Regions from separate parts of the Alteromonas sp. ABV4_150 genome, predicted to be linked through region 1. Evidence: riboswitches for the same ligand, from Rfam matches in the RefSeq annotation. Region 1 holds a riboswitch; the other holds the start of a gene.

Region 1 (7,631 bases):
CACACTATTTCATCGTTGTAATCATAGACGTATATTTGCACAAAAACCAAGTAGAAAACTGCGCCTAATTTCAAACATTAGCGCAGAAAATGCGTATACTACGAGGTATCTCGTATAGCGTTGTGTTACAACGTTTAAGTTTCTTTTTTACAGAGTTTGGAATAGCCATGAGTCACCTCAACACTACCCGCACCGTTCGAATTGCTACTAGAAAAAGCGCGCTTGCGCTTTGGCAAGCAGAATATGTGAAGGCAAAATTAATGGAGCATTATCCATCAATGACCGTTGAGCTTGTGCCTATGAGTACGCAGGGCGACAAAATTTTAGATACGCCATTGGCGAAAATTGGTGGTAAAGGGCTGTTCATTAAAGAACTTGAAATAGCCATGCTGGAAGGCCGTGCTGATATTGCGGTTCACTCAATGAAAGACGTACCGGTAGAATTTCCTGAAGGTTTTGGTTTGCATGCTATTTGTGAACGCGAAAACCCGTTTGATGCCTTTGTTTCAAATGATCACGATAGCCTAGACGCGTTACCACATGGCGCAGTAGTGGGCACTTCGAGCCTTCGCAGACAGTGCCAAATTCGCAAGTATCGCCCCGATCTCATCATTAAAGATTTGCGTGGCAATGTGAACACACGCTTAGCAAAGTTAGATGCGGGTGAATACGACGCTATAATTCTAGCTTCTGCAGGTCTTATTCGCCTTGAAATGGAATCTCGTATTCGCATGGCGTTACCAGCTGATATCTCGCTGCCGGCTGTAGGTCAAGGCGCTGTAGGAATCGAATGCCGTAACGACGACGAAGAGCTAATTGACTTGCTGCAGGCATTAAATCATACAGATACCAATACGCGTGTTACCGCAGAGCGCGCCATGAACGAAAGACTGGAAGGCGGCTGCCAAGTACCTATCGGTAGCTTTGCTACCCTTAATGGCGACGTACTTACGCTGACCGGTATGGTTGGGAAACCAGATGGCTCTGAGTTGCTGTTTGCGTCGGCTACCGCATCCCGCGAAAAAGCCACTGACATCGGCATCGAAGTCGCTGAAGCGCTTTTAGAGCAAGGTGCTGGGGAAATTCTTAAAGCACTTTATAACTAAGTTATATTTAGTAGAAGCGCGCCTTCCTAAACACGTGGGAATGCGCAGCAAACTTAAAAGGATGAGAGTTCGATAGAATGCTTCTGTTCACGCGCCCACTGCCAAAATTAAAAGCAAGTGCTTCAGCTTTCGAGCAAGCGGGCATTAACGCGGTAGGGGTAGCCACCTCTGACATAATTGACATCTCATCTGAACGAAAAGCCGCAGCAGAGTATTTAGCTTCCAATACAGTAAACGCAATTATTGTTACCAGCGTATACGCTGTGAGTAGTGTTATTTCGGGGCTGCGCAACACAGCCACCCCACTCCCTTTGATTATCGCCGTTGGTGATGCCACAGCTCGCAAACTTCAGGCAGGCCTTGAAACGATTTCTTCGGCAAACGTTATTACTCCAAAGGTTCATACATCCGAAGGTATACTGGCAATGCATCAACTTAATGAGGCAAACTGCCAGCATGTCGTTATTATTAAAGGTGAAGGTGGGCGAGACGCCATAGCAAAAGGGTTAGACGAAAACGGTATTTTAGTAAATAGCTTTTGCGTTTACAAAAGAGAGCAACTTACACGCCCAATTTACACAAAACGGTGGAAAATGGGCGAAGTTAGCGGCATTATCGCTACAAGCGAAGCAATGGCACTGCAATTGATAGAACAATTTGGTAACGCTTTGTTAGCCTTTAAATGGTTAACAGTGAGTGACCGAGTCGCCCAAACCCTTAACAGCAAAGGTGTTAAAGAGGTAGCGGTTTGTCAGCGAGCCACCGATCAGGCACTCATCGCCTGGGTAAAGGATAACTGGGAGTATTGAATGGCCAACAATAACGAAAATAGCCCACAAAAAGAGGAACTCGTAAAAGTGGAAGCTGAAAAAGAAGTAATTGAGTCTTCTGCCACGCAGAGTGAATCGACTGAATCTGGCGCTAAGAAAAATAAATCATCAGGCAATGGCTTGCTATGGTTTGTTGTAATCATTTTATTCTTCGCCGTAATAGGTATGGCTGGCACAGGCTACTGGTATTACATGCAGCAGCAGTCAGTAAGTGCAGACGCTGTTACCGCCCAGCAAACTAACACCGCTAAACTAAATACGATTGAGCGTGAGCGTAGCAATATTCTCGCGTCTCTAGAAGCAGTGTCGCGAACGAATAAAGCCTTACAAAATACGGTAGATGAACTTAAGTCTGAAAACGAGAAACTTAGCTTACAGACCGAGTCTACGCTTCAACAGCTTAACAATATGGAAGGTCGCCGCCCAGCCGACTGGCTAATAGCAGAAGCTGACTATTTAGTTCGCATGGCGGGCCGAAAGCTTTGGCTTGAAAACGATGTTCGCACAGCAATATTGCTACTGGTTAATGCAGATAAGCGTTTAAAATCATTGGCTGATCCGTCGGTGCTACCCGTTCGCGCTAGCCTAGCTGAAGATATTCAAACGCTACAGCAGCTAAACCCTGTATCGCAAAGTTCGGTGGCACTAGCCCTTACCGGCATGATTGCGCAAATCGACAAGCTCCCGTTGGATACCTTCGAGAAACCAGAAGATGCTAGCGCAGAAGACACCACCTTGTCAGAGTCGGCTGACGATTGGCAAGACAACCTTGCGAAGGTGTGGCGTTCGTTAGTAAATGATTTTCTTACCGTTAAGACCATTGAAGGCCCGGTTGAGCCGGTACTTTCATTGGAAGCGCAGTTCTTGGCAAAAGAGCAGCTTCGTCTTCAGCTTATGCATGCACAAACCGCCGCGCTTCAAGGCGATGCGGGTCTTTACAGCCAATCGCTTCAGTACGCACAAACGCTGCTTATTGAAAAATACGATACTGAAAAAAGCCAAGTAACCGGTTTTGTTGATGCACTTCAAAACCTGATTGCTACCGATGTTTCGCGCCCGATTCCTACAGAGCTAGCGTCACAAAAACCGCTAGAGCGTTTACTGGATAGCCGTGTTAAGCAGGCGTTTGGACAAGGAGCAAGTGCACTATGAAATGGTTAGCTATTGCCCTTGCGGTATTAGCCGCATTCGTTGTTGCGCTTATTGTTGGTCCAATGATACTTGGCGACAAAGGTTACGTACTTATTTCCCTAGGTAGCACAGCTATTGAAATGACCGTGATCAGTTTTTGTATTTTGGTTATTGGTGCCGTTATTGCTTGGTATGTGTTATCCCGTTTTGTTCTGTGGGCGTTAAGCTTAATTACAGGCTCGCATAAATGGTTCGGCACCTTAGGTGAACGTAAACGCAAGCGCGCATTTTACGATGGCTTGCACGCCATGGCCGCAGGTGATTTTGATTCGGCACAAAAAGCATTAGGCAAAACCACCAATGGTGATTTTGAAGGCGTAAACTATTTGGCCTCGGCGCAAATTGCTTTTGCCAACGACGACCTAGCTAAAGCCCGTTATTTTCTGGTTCAGGCCACGGACTTTCCGAAAGCGAAAGTAGCGGCAACGGTAATGCATGCTCGCATTGATGTAGCTGAAGAAAAGTTTGATGCAGCACTCGAAAAGCTTAATGAACTAGACGAGCAAGATCGTGACAACAAGCAGGTTGTGAAGCTAAAAGCGCAAATTCTTGCCAAGCTAGGTAAGTGGCAGGTGCTTCAAGAGAATTTATCAGGCTGGCGTAAAGCTTTGCCTAAAGATGACTACACCGCGTGGAGCCAACGTATTGCTAAAGGTAAGTTTGCAGAAATTGCCAGTAAACAAGGTGCTGTTGAGCTTAAATCATACTGGGACACCCTGCCTCGAAAATTACGTCACGACGACGCTTATCGCGCCGCTTATATTCAGCAATTGCTTGACCAAGGTATGCATGCCGACGCTCAAAATTTGTTAGTTGAATGGCAAAAACGGGGCCCGAACAGCGCTCTATTCCCGCTGTTCACGCAGCTTAATATTCCTGACGCATCACCATCATTACGTCTACTTGAAAGCTGGATAAAGCAAGACGAAGAAAACGTTGAGCTTTATTCCACGCTAGGTCAAGTGGCGTTCAACTCTGGCGACGATGTGTTGGCGGAAAAAGCATTGCTTAAAGCCACTAAAATGCAGTCGCGCAAAGAAGATTTATTGCTGCTATCTGCCATTAGTGAACGCAAGCATGACACAGCTACCGCACTTCAGCTTTACAAAGAAGGACAGCAACTAGCTAGCTAAATGAATATTCGTTTAGCTTTCTAGTAACACTTGTAATCCAACTAAAGTTGAAGATATAGTAAAAAGGAATTCTCAATTCGGGTTGTTTCAACCACAACCCGAATTGACTTAAACAACTTGTCGGAGTGCTTCACTGGTAACCCAGTAAGCTGAGACCGCGAAAGTGGGATCCGTAGAACCTGATCAGGCTAGTACCTGCGAAGGGAACAAGAAAATACAATGTGCACGATGTTAAGCAACAGTTTGGCATTGTGAAGCAAGGTTAGATTACTTAGTGGTTTGTTTGTTACTTTCATAACAGGCACCGAGCGTTTACTTTGAGATAAAGCATCAAATTTCAATGATGTCATTTCTAACTCAAGGTAAATTGCTTAAGGCCTCAAGAGCAAACATCAATAAAAAGTAACGGGCTCATTCTTAGCTTCTTTACTTTCAACCTCGCTACAGTAGAAGGTTCACTCCTTTTAACACTCACACACTGTATTCTCCTTCACTCCTGACAAGCATTTTTAGAACCTAAAATTACAAGGTAAAATGCTATGTCGAACAGACGCGAACAGCGCCAACAAGCTCAGCAATTCATAAATGAACTAGCGGGCGAAGCTTACCCAAATTCAACACGTCATTACGAGTGTAGCAGCCGCAACGATATCCGTGTGGCCATGCGCCTTATCCACCAGCACGACAGTTTAGTCGGTGGCACCGAAGAAAACCCCATTCTAGAGCCAAACCCACCCATTCCGGTGTACGACACCTCTGGCCCTTATGGCGACCCGCAAGAAAACATAGATGTACATAAAGGTTTAAGCCCGCTTCGCCAGAAGTGGATTGAAGAGCGCAGCGATACCGTTGAACTAGAAGGCGTTTCATCAAGCTTTGCAAAAGAGCGTGAAAACGACATATTTACTGAAGATTTTCGCTTTATCCGCAGCCGCAAACCGTTAAAAGCGAAAGCGGGCAAGAACGTCACTCAGCTTCACTACGCAAGACAAGGCATTATTACCCCTGAAATGGAATATATTGCCATTCGTGAAAACATGGGCCGCCAAGCTATTAAAGATGCGGAGCTAACGCAGCAGCACAAAGGAGAGCACTTTGGCGCGAATTTGCCCGATACCATCACGCCTGAATTTGTTCGCCAGGAAGTGGCAGCAGGCCGCGCCATTATTCCATGCAACATCAATCACCCCGAGTTAGAGCCAATGATTATCGGCCGCAACTTCCTGGTGAAAATTAACGCCAACATTGGTAATTCAGCGGTGACTTCATCTATCGAAGAAGAGGTAGAAAAGCTGGTATGGTCAACGCGCTGGGGGGCCGATACCATCATGGACTTGTCTACCGGCAGAAACATTCACGAAACCCGCGAGTGGCTGCTGCGAAATAGCCCGGTACCTCTTGGCACCGTACCTATTTATCAAGCGCTAGAAAAAGTGAATGGCGTAGCCGAAGACTTAACCTGGGAGATGTTTAAAGACACCCTAATTGAGCAGGCCGAGCAAGGGGTAGACTACTTCACCATTCACGCAGGCGTGTTGCTTGAATACGTGCACCTTACCGCAAAGCGGGTTACTGGCATTGTATCTCGCGGCGGTTCAATCATGGCGAAGTGGTGCTTAAGCCACCACCAGCAAAGCTTTTTGTACGAACACTTCCACGATATTTGCGAAATATGCGCGAAGTACGATGTAGCGCTGTCGCTAGGTGATGGCTTGCGCCCTGGTAGCGTGGCTGACGCTAACGATGATGCGCAGTTCTCTGAGTTACGTACCCTTGGTGAGCTGACCAAAATAGCATGGGAATACGATGTTCAGGTAATGATTGAAGGCCCTGGGCATGTGCCAATGCACATGATTAAAGCGAACATGGAAGAGCAGCTTAAGCACTGTCACGAAGCGCCGTTTTATACCCTTGGCCCGCTTACCACAGACATTGCACCTGGTTACGATCACTTCACCTCAGGTATTGGCGCCGCCATGATTGGTTGGTACGGCTGCGCAATGCTGTGCTACGTAACGCCTAAAGAGCATTTGGGTTTACCTAACAAAGAAGACGTTAAACAGGGGCTTATCACGTACAAAATAGCGGCTCACGCTGCCGACTTAGCGAAGGGCCACCCCGGCGCGCAAATACGCGACAATGCTATGTCGAAAGCGCGCTTCGAGTTTAGATGGGAAGATCAGTTTAACCTTGCATTAGACCCCCACACTGCTCGTGCTTATCACGATGAAACCTTGCCGCAGGCTTCTGGTAAAGTTGCGCACTTTTGCTCTATGTGCGGCCCAAAATTCTGCAGCATGAAAATTTCTCAGGAAGTACGTGACGTCGCTAAACAAGCAGAGCAACAAAAGTTTGAAAAAGAAAAAGGCATGAAAGACATGGCTGATGCGTTTAATCAATCGGGCGCTGAGCTTTATCACACTGCAGATAGCAAGGTAGAGCTGCCATGATAAACAGCCACCTAACCAAACCCGTACTAGAGCCGCCTAGCATTAAGCTGCCTGTGGTGTGGTGCATAGGCGGCGTTGATTCAAGTGGTGGCGCGGGTATAACTCGCGACGCCATCACGCTTGCCGATTTAAGCGTTCATGCCTGTGTGCTCACTACACAATTTACTGTGCAATCAAACCAGCATCTGCTTAATACAGAAAGTATGAGTGCATCTGCGTTAAACCAGCAGTGGCAAGTGCTTTACGAAGATACGCCACCACGCGCCATTAAAATAGGCGCTATCGCAAACGATGAACAAGCGCTTTTACTTTGCGCACGTCTCCAGTCATTAGTAGCGCCTCGGCCCTTTGTAATATGGGACCCTGTGCAGGCTTCTTCATCTGGCGGAATGTTAAGCGACTTAAGCGAAAGCGTTGTTGACGAGTTGCTGAACACGGTTGATTTGGTTACCCCAAATATCGACGAGCTCGCTTGGCTGTCTAATTTGCCGGTAAACGACGATACCAGCTTAGCGTCAGCAATAAACCGGCTAATAGGAAAAGGGGCAAAGAGTGTTTACGTCAAAGGCGGCCACGCCGAATGGCAGGCTCAGGTATATGACACCTTTGTTTGCGCCTCGCACACCCTTCACTTTAGTCAACCGATAATTAATAACGGTAAACTTCGGGGTACTGGCTGCATGTTAGCAAGTGCGATTGCAGCTTTTATTGTTAACGACTATTGCATTGAAGATGCGCTCACCCTAGCTAATGCCTATGTGTGTGAAGTAAGGCGAAAGACCCTTTGCGAGCCCGATACGGACAGCGCTAAGACGCATAATCATGGGGCTAATTTGCCTACGTACTTTCCGCGAACTAACGGTTTCCCCGCCAACGCTGTAAGTTTTCCAAAAGTAAACTTTCGCCAAGGTAGCGGTGTTT
Region 2 (7,631 bases), 1.4 Mb from region 1:
AGCAACGAATATAGCCTGCCCCACTTCTTCGTGAGTTCTCTGCATTTCGTCGCCGAGTATTTTCATTACTACAGCGTAATCCCCCGTAACCTGGGTGCTAGTAGAGCATGTTGTCACCGTGATATCGCTATAGCTATTTAACCTATCAATAAAGTCTTGAATAGGCGGAATATATTCGTTAACCAAAGGGTACAACGACAGTTCAACCATAACTTGCATGTCTGTTTCCTTTTATTTTAAAACGCGTACTTAACAGTGATACCAAACTGGCGACCGTTACCTATTTGGTAATATGGTTCGTTAAACGCGTATTCATCGCGAGGGTCGTTGCTGAAACCACCAAAACCTCGAGTGTAATACTCGCGGTCAAATGCATTTTGGATCCATAATGAGGTCTGCCAATCACCGTGTAACACAACAATTTCAGAGTTAACCAGAGTCGTACTTGGCGCAGTTACATCATGGCCGTCAGAAAAACGGTATTCGCTTTTATAGTCTACATCTACTCGCCATAGTATGGTGTCTGTAAGTGCGTACTCACTGTAAAGGTTTGCCGTCCACTTAGGTGATTGAGCCTGTCTTTGCTCGGACACTTCAGTACCGTCTGCTAGTGTATACCCTTCAAATGTGGCGCTTAGGTAACCAACACTTGCATCTAACTGCCATGCATCGCTCGCAAACCAGCTTAGTTCAAGCTCTGCCCCTTTGTTTGTGCCTAAGTCAGCATTATCGATAATATCAACAAAACCGGCCGTGCCGTCATCACGGGTAACAACATCAAAATCACTTACCTGCGTATCTGTCCTGTCCATGTAGAAAATCGCAGCACGAGCAATAAGATCAGGCGTTAGTAACGGGCCTTTTACACCCACTTCATAGTTCCAGTTGTATTCTTCTTCAAAGAAACGTTGATTATCGTTTACTCGGCTATCGGGATTAAAGCCAGCACCTTTAAAACCACGTGAAATGCTGCCGTAGTAGAAGTGATCACCCTGCGTATACTGAAGCGCTACTTTCCCACCAACCATGGTGGTGTCAAACGCGCGTGTAAGTTGGTTGTTATCAGCGTAATCGAAGTCATAGTTTTCTACTCTCACTCCGGCTACAAGCACTAAGTTGTCCTTCAAACGGCTTTCCGTCTGAGCATAGATAGCAGTAGTCGTTGGGGTATATTCACTGGCAAAGTCACTATCCAAATATGTGTACTGACGCAGTAACTTTTCTTCTGTATTTTTATAGAATATGCCTAAGGTCCAATCTGTCATACCGTCAAAAAGCGCAGCACTGTCAGACGACACGAAACGCACCTCACCGGTTTGCGTTTCAACGTCTCGGTAGTACGCATCAAAAGAAGTGTATCCCCAAGGGTGAAAGCCCGTGAATGTCCAATCTTCATCGTATCCATAAGCGATATTATGAGACGCATGAGTGGCAATAAGTATGAAGTCGCCCGCGGCTGTACTCGTTGTTGAGCGCGCGCTTACTGCGTGGGTTTGGTGTTCGTCAAAGCCTGGCTCGTCAGACAGTGTTTTATTGTCGTTATCAAGTGAGAAGGCATCGTAGCCGTTGTCAATATCGTACCAGCGGTAGGAAAGTGCGAGCGTGGTTCGTTCATCCACGCTGCCTTCAACAGCAAATCGCAAAGCAGTTTCGTCAATATTATTGGTATCGCTTCTATCTAGGAATGTATTCTCTACAAAGCCATCGCTACGGTTATGCACTAACGCTACGCGATAACCCCAGTCGGAATTGATATCGTTACCCGTTGCTCCCTCGATGCGGTAACTGTCTTTGTTACCAATGCGGGCTTCAACGTAGTCTGGCGCTTCGCTACCCACGTTATTGCTGGATAATTTAACCGCTCCAGCCAGTGCACCTGTACCGTAAAGCGTAGCCTGAGGTCCGCGATAAACTTCTAATTGTTTCGTGTCAAAAATGATACCTGCTGCAGCAAGGCCTGAAAAATCAAATTCATCGACAATAAAGCTTACCGAAGGATTGATAGGCTCGGCGAACTGACTACGCTCTCCAATACCGCGAATTTGCACGAAGCGGCCGCGAGACGCACCAGCTGCAAAGTTTACGTTTGGAATACTGTTTAGCACACTGTCGATATGGCTCGGCTGCCTACTGCGAAGACGTGCTTGATCTAAAATGGTCGCGCTAGCACTTAACTGGTCGAGTGTAGTTTGACGAAAATCACCAGATACGACGACTCGCTCAATATCTGATGGCGTGCTATCTGAAGTGTTACTTACATTGACTTGTTGCGCATAGGCCGCAACGGAACTAGCAAGCAGTGAAAGTGTGAAAAGTGTTTTATACATGGGATCTCTTATTCTTATTTAAGAAAAAAGATCCGGGTCTAACGGCAGGTGATAAGGCTATATTGTGAACCATCCCTACGCCGGTATTATCCGGATCAGGTTTAAGGGTTCCCACGAATGTGGATCTCAGACCGAAAACGGACACCCCTTGGTATAGTGTTGAGCCACTCAAATAGTAGCCTCAACGTCTGCGACGGAGTCTACCAGTTCGATACACGCCGTCAAGCAGATAAGACATCAAGCTAAGGTTATAATTTTTATATGATATAAGGTATTGAAAGCCCGAGGCTATTCAGCGTCAATATTCATATTAAGACGACGTACTTCATCGTCAGTCTGTGCTTTTAACCCTTCTAGCGTTTTGCCGTGTGCTGTTGGTTGGCGAGTATCCGGATCAACCTTTACGAAAACGATGTCATCTGCAAAGCAGATAGTTTTTTTAGTAGCCTTGTTTCTCACCAAACAGCTTACAGTAATCGAAGTGCGGCCTACCGCCTTGGTTTCCAATCCAAACTCTACTATGTCACCCTGCATCGCAGGTGATTCAAAGCTAATTTCACCAATATGCTTAGTCACCAAACAATTGGTCTCTAACTGGCAAATTGCCCAAATGGCAGCCTCTTCGTCTATCCATTCTAACGCGCGGCCACCGAACAAAGAATTGGCGTAATTAAGATCATTTGGCATAACTAAACGCCGAGAAAGAAAGCGCATTCGAATTCCTCACAATAAATCGCTAATATAGCGGAAGATTATACCTAAAAAGTTGATTCATGGCGCTAACTCAATTACGCGAATGGCTTCTTGCCCCCTACAGTAAAAATAACTGCGAAAATGGCTCACGTGTTACTACTCTACTTCACCGAAGAATGTTGGTTATTTCAGGCAGTAATAGCTTTTGTGAAGCTACTTTATCCAACCTTCGAAACTTAACCGATGAGGTGTCATCCTTAAGTATTTCGAACCTCACTGGCAACGCTTTAAAAGGAAAGATGCGAAAACAAGTGCTTGGCGTCGAGTGTGACATTGCCATATTGGATTGCCGCGACTCTTTTAAGCCTGGTGACATTATGGCAGTAGCGGGTATTGTTAAGCGTAGTGGTTGCTTAATACTTATTTGCCCAAAATCTGACGAGTGGGTCGAGAATATATCGGTGCCGTTCTTATCAGAAGGGTTTACGCTCAACAGTAGTCGATACCTTTCTCGCTTTATTAAGAACTTGCGTGAAAACCCATACGTGGGCTTTCATACTGAAATAGAGACTGTTCTTCCCGATATTTCTAGTTACTTTGTAAAACAAGAATCCATTCACAATGAGCATACACATGCCCGATTTCGCTCTATTGAGCAAAAGCACGCGTACTATCAGTTGCATCAAGCATATATGCTTAATTGCCTTAACGCGCTAATCACGGCGCCAAGAGGTAGGGGTAAATCATCCCTCTTAGGCCTATTTATTGATAGCCTTATCAAAGAAGGTAAGAATGTTCTGCTTACCAGCGAGCGTAGTGAAAATGTAACTCATGTTTTATCCCGCTTTACAGAATCTGAAGAAGCAGACAACCTGAACGTCAAAATGTATATGTCGCAAGTGGCAAGTTTGGAAACTCAGCGAGCTAAACAACAAACTGCGCCTAAAGGATTAGTTAAGTGGGTTCCGCCCGATAGTGAGTTGCTTTTTGACATAGAAGATAAGAAATATGACCTCGTAATAGTGGATGAGGCTGCGTCCATGCCACTTCCCGTTATCAAACGTATAATTGCCTATAACCCACAGTGGGTTTTAAGCACAACACTTTTAGGCTACGAAGGCTCAGGAAGAGGGTTTATTCATAAACTCATTCCCAACTTGCCAAAGGGGACTTTACGCCTAACGCTATCGACTCCCTTACGTTGGGCCGAAAACGATCCAATTGAGGCCTTTTTAAATCGAACCTGTTTGTTTGAAAATAATTGCGTGACAGATGCTGGTTGGAACGACAACTCAAAAAGTAGCATACAAAATAACATAGCCTTTCTTACATCACTCAGTACTTCTGAGCTAATAACGGCGTGCGAGTTTACTATTTGCTCTTTTGAGGATGTAGACGAAAGCATGCTGCAGCAAATCATGTCTTTGCTTTCACTTGCTCACTACCAGACCACGCCTGACGATTTCATGCGCCTAATGGACAGTCCAGATGTTCTGGTCGTGACTTTTAAAGTCAAAGACCTAGTACTTGCTACAGCAATAATTAACATAGAAGGCGGAGACTGCCTAAGCGATCTTGCTCTTGATATAGCAGAAGGAAAGCGACGTCCCAAAGGTCACTTAGGAGCGCAACGATTAACACTGCTGTCTGTCGACTTTAAAGCAGCTACACAAAACTATTGGCGAATTAACCGAATTGCTGTTCACCCAAAGCTTCAAAATAAAGGTATTGGCGGCCAATTAATCAAAAAAATAATAGAAAAAGCCCATGAGCGCGCTATTGATGCAATATCAACGTCTTACGGAGCGACAAATAGGCTTGATGGATTTTGGTCTTGCAATGGCTTCCATATCGTTGATTATGGTCGAAAACCTAATAAAGCCAGTGGTGAAACAAGCGCTTTGGCTGTGTTACCTCTTAACAAATATACCGGAGAACTAGTTGAAAAAGCTTTAGCCCTCAAAGTGAGTTTCCTTAGTACACTTAACCTCCACGAACTTCCTAGCTCTGTGCTAGAAATCTATATAAACAAGCTAAACCACTTTACCCAAGGAACGCGAACGCTAGATGATATTTGGCCCATACTGAGAAAATTATCAAGCGATGCCAAACTCCGCCCTGAAGCGATAAGTGACAAGCAAGAACACAGGTGCAGTAGCGGCACTGAATTGCTTAGTGCTCACCTATACGTACTCAATAAGCTTATAAAAATAATGAATACAAAAAGTTACCTCATATCATTATTTGAAGCATCAGATATGAATATGACGCTCGTAAGAGAGGTATTGGAAGAAAACGGTTTTAAAGTGAACGGTGTGAAGGGGTCTACAGCAGCAATTAGAGCAATATTGCGCCCTGCATTCGAGTAACTTTCTTGGACACTGTTAAGTGAATTACCGTTAGATGCGTTATACGCTGTCACCATTCTAACAAGTCACTTTCACGACGTTTTTTTCTACTCTAAAAGCTTACACTTAAACTAAAAGCAAAAAAAAAGCCTCCCAAGGGAGGCTTTCATAGCTAATTCCGGATATTAAATATTAATACCGCGGTTTTTCGCCTTTTCCTTTATGTAAGGTTCCCACGCTGCCGCATTACGACGTAGTGAGCGATCTTTTTTAGCCTCTTGAACGTGCTTGTACGCAGCTCGATAATCTCCAGCATAAAAGTTCGCTTCCATAAGCGTAAAGTGCACTTTTTCCGGATTTTCGATACCACGCTCAAGAGCATTCTCGAGAGCTTTAACCGCTCCTTTGTAATCTTCAGCGATAAGCAACAAGGTACCTTGCTTGCGATAATATTCTGGATCAGAAGTCTCTGCTGCGGCTTTCGCATATAGCTTAGCTGCAGTTTTGAAATCTTTAGCAGCGTGATAAGCATTCGCTATACTAGCCGTTAATTCAGCGTCTTCTTCAAGCACACCAGCTTTGATGAACTTTTCCAAAGTCTTCGCACCGCGGTACGGCATACCATTACTTTGGTAGAGCTGAGCTAGCGCTTTAGCTTCACTTTCTTTCTTCAAGAAACCTTGCATATCTGCAAGTTCGAAAGAAGACAATGCTTTCTTATACTCTTCGACCTGTAAGTAGAACATACCTAGCTGAGTCCACCACCGTGGCTCTTCAGGGAATTTACGAACAAGTTCTTCTGCAACAAGAACCGTCTGGTCATACATCTTACGCTCGTAATAAGAGGTAAGTTTCAAAACATACGGATTCTTGTTTGGCTCTTCGTATAAAGCAATAGCTCTATCTGCTGGCTCAATCATTTTATCTAATTGCTTAGATTCATAATAAGCCTGAGTCAAGCGAGTATAAACGTCGGCATCTTCTTTACACGTGAAGTCCATCCAACTGTTATACCATTTTACAGCGTCGGTATACTTCTCTTCCTGCATGCTCAAGTCACCTAAAAGCTTAAGTGTTTGAGCGTGCTCTAGGTCGTTTAGCACTTTGTTTTTAACAGAATCGACAAGGTAGTTATAAGCCTTTCCACCTTGGCCTTCCTGCGCTGCAAGTAGGTTACCAATGAAGCGATTAACGTATGCCTTATCAAAATCGTCGGAAGGATCGATTTCATAAAGAACGTTTAACGCCTCATCTACCAGGTCTTCATTGTAAAATTCGAAAGCTTTTTGAACTTTCTTACCGGTACGCTCACCTACAAGCGTTGTTTTTCCTTTCTCATAGCCAGGACAAACAACAGGTGATGTCTGCGCTAGGGCAGCGGGTGCTGAAAGCACCGCACCTGCGCCTAGCACTAAAGCAACGGCTGACATTTTGAATGTACGTTTCATCATGATCATTGCTCCAGTTTAAAGTCTAGCTGTACGAACATGCCAGGTTGCTTAACCGGCTTGCCATCTACAATCTTAGGCTTGTATTTCCACTTACGTAGAGCACGACGTGCTTCACGGTCAAATACACGCTTAGGTTCAGCTTCGATAACTTCGATATCTTCAACACCACCAACTTCGTTGATAGTGAAAGACAGTCTTACCCAACCTTCACGGCCATCACGGGCTGCATCAGGTGGATATTTCGGGTCGATACGAACGATAGGTGTAGCTTCACCGTCACGCTGCATTGCACCAACACCACCAATGTTTACACCAACACCACCTGTATCGATAGCTGGAATAGCTAAGCTAAAGCCATCTGCATCAGGTTCTGCTGCTTCCGGTTCTACTTGCTCCATTTTAGGAGGCTGTGGAGGCGGAGGCGGCGGTGGTGGTGGAACACGAGTACGCGTTTGCGTCTGGTCGTCTGGTTCCTGCATTACAATATCGATAACCGGTGCAGGCGGAACTTCGTCTGCTGGTCTAGATGAGTTTTCAATCAACTTAGCCATTAGAACGAAAAGGGCAAATGCAACACCAGCACCTAAAAGTATAGATACAATTATACGTAACATCTTATCCCCTTGCCGCTACCGAGACTCGGTTAACGCCAGCGGCTTTAACCTGATCCATAATTTCAACTACTAAACCATGCTTTGCTTTTACGTCAGCTTGGATGATTACGTAGTCAGTTGGCTGCTCGGTAAGCAGTCTTTCAATATTCGCTCTTACGCTGTCCGGCGCTACTTCACGCTTATCTAGCCATACATTTC

The links. A riboswitch is a leader RNA that binds a small molecule or an ion and turns the genes downstream of it on or off. The one in region 1 is predicted to bind thiamine pyrophosphate.
Region 2: linked by a shared signal. The riboswitch ahead of ACYX4M_RS12320 (TonB-dependent receptor) and the one ahead of thiC (phosphomethylpyrimidine synthase ThiC) in region 1 are both predicted to bind thiamine pyrophosphate.

What each region holds. Positions count from the first base shown of each region.
Region 1 is NZ_CM149971.1:1,463,430-1,471,060, forward strand. Features, by position in the region: gene hemC (hydroxymethylbilane synthase) at 168-1,106, shown strand; gene ACYX4M_RS06355 (uroporphyrinogen-III synthase) at 1,184-1,915, shown strand; gene ACYX4M_RS06360 (uroporphyrinogen-III C-methyltransferase) at 1,916-3,088, shown strand; gene ACYX4M_RS06365 (heme biosynthesis HemY N-terminal domain-containing protein) at 3,085-4,260, shown strand; TPP riboswitch at 4,372-4,483, shown strand; gene thiC (phosphomethylpyrimidine synthase ThiC) at 4,800-6,710, shown strand; gene thiE (thiamine phosphate synthase) at 6,707-7,631, shown strand, end outside.
Region 2 is NZ_CM149971.1:2,824,457-2,832,087, reverse strand. Features, by position in the region: gene ACYX4M_RS12325 (hypothetical protein) at 1-219, opposite strand, end outside; gene ACYX4M_RS12320 (TonB-dependent receptor) at 237-2,327, opposite strand; TPP riboswitch at 2,383-2,486, opposite strand; gene ACYX4M_RS12315 (acyl-CoA thioesterase) at 2,616-3,041, opposite strand; gene ACYX4M_RS12310 (GNAT family N-acetyltransferase) at 3,101-5,389, shown strand; gene ACYX4M_RS12305 (tetratricopeptide repeat protein) at 5,554-6,819, opposite strand; gene ACYX4M_RS12300 (energy transducer TonB) at 6,822-7,433, opposite strand; gene ACYX4M_RS12295 (ExbD/TolR family protein) at 7,435-7,631, opposite strand, start outside.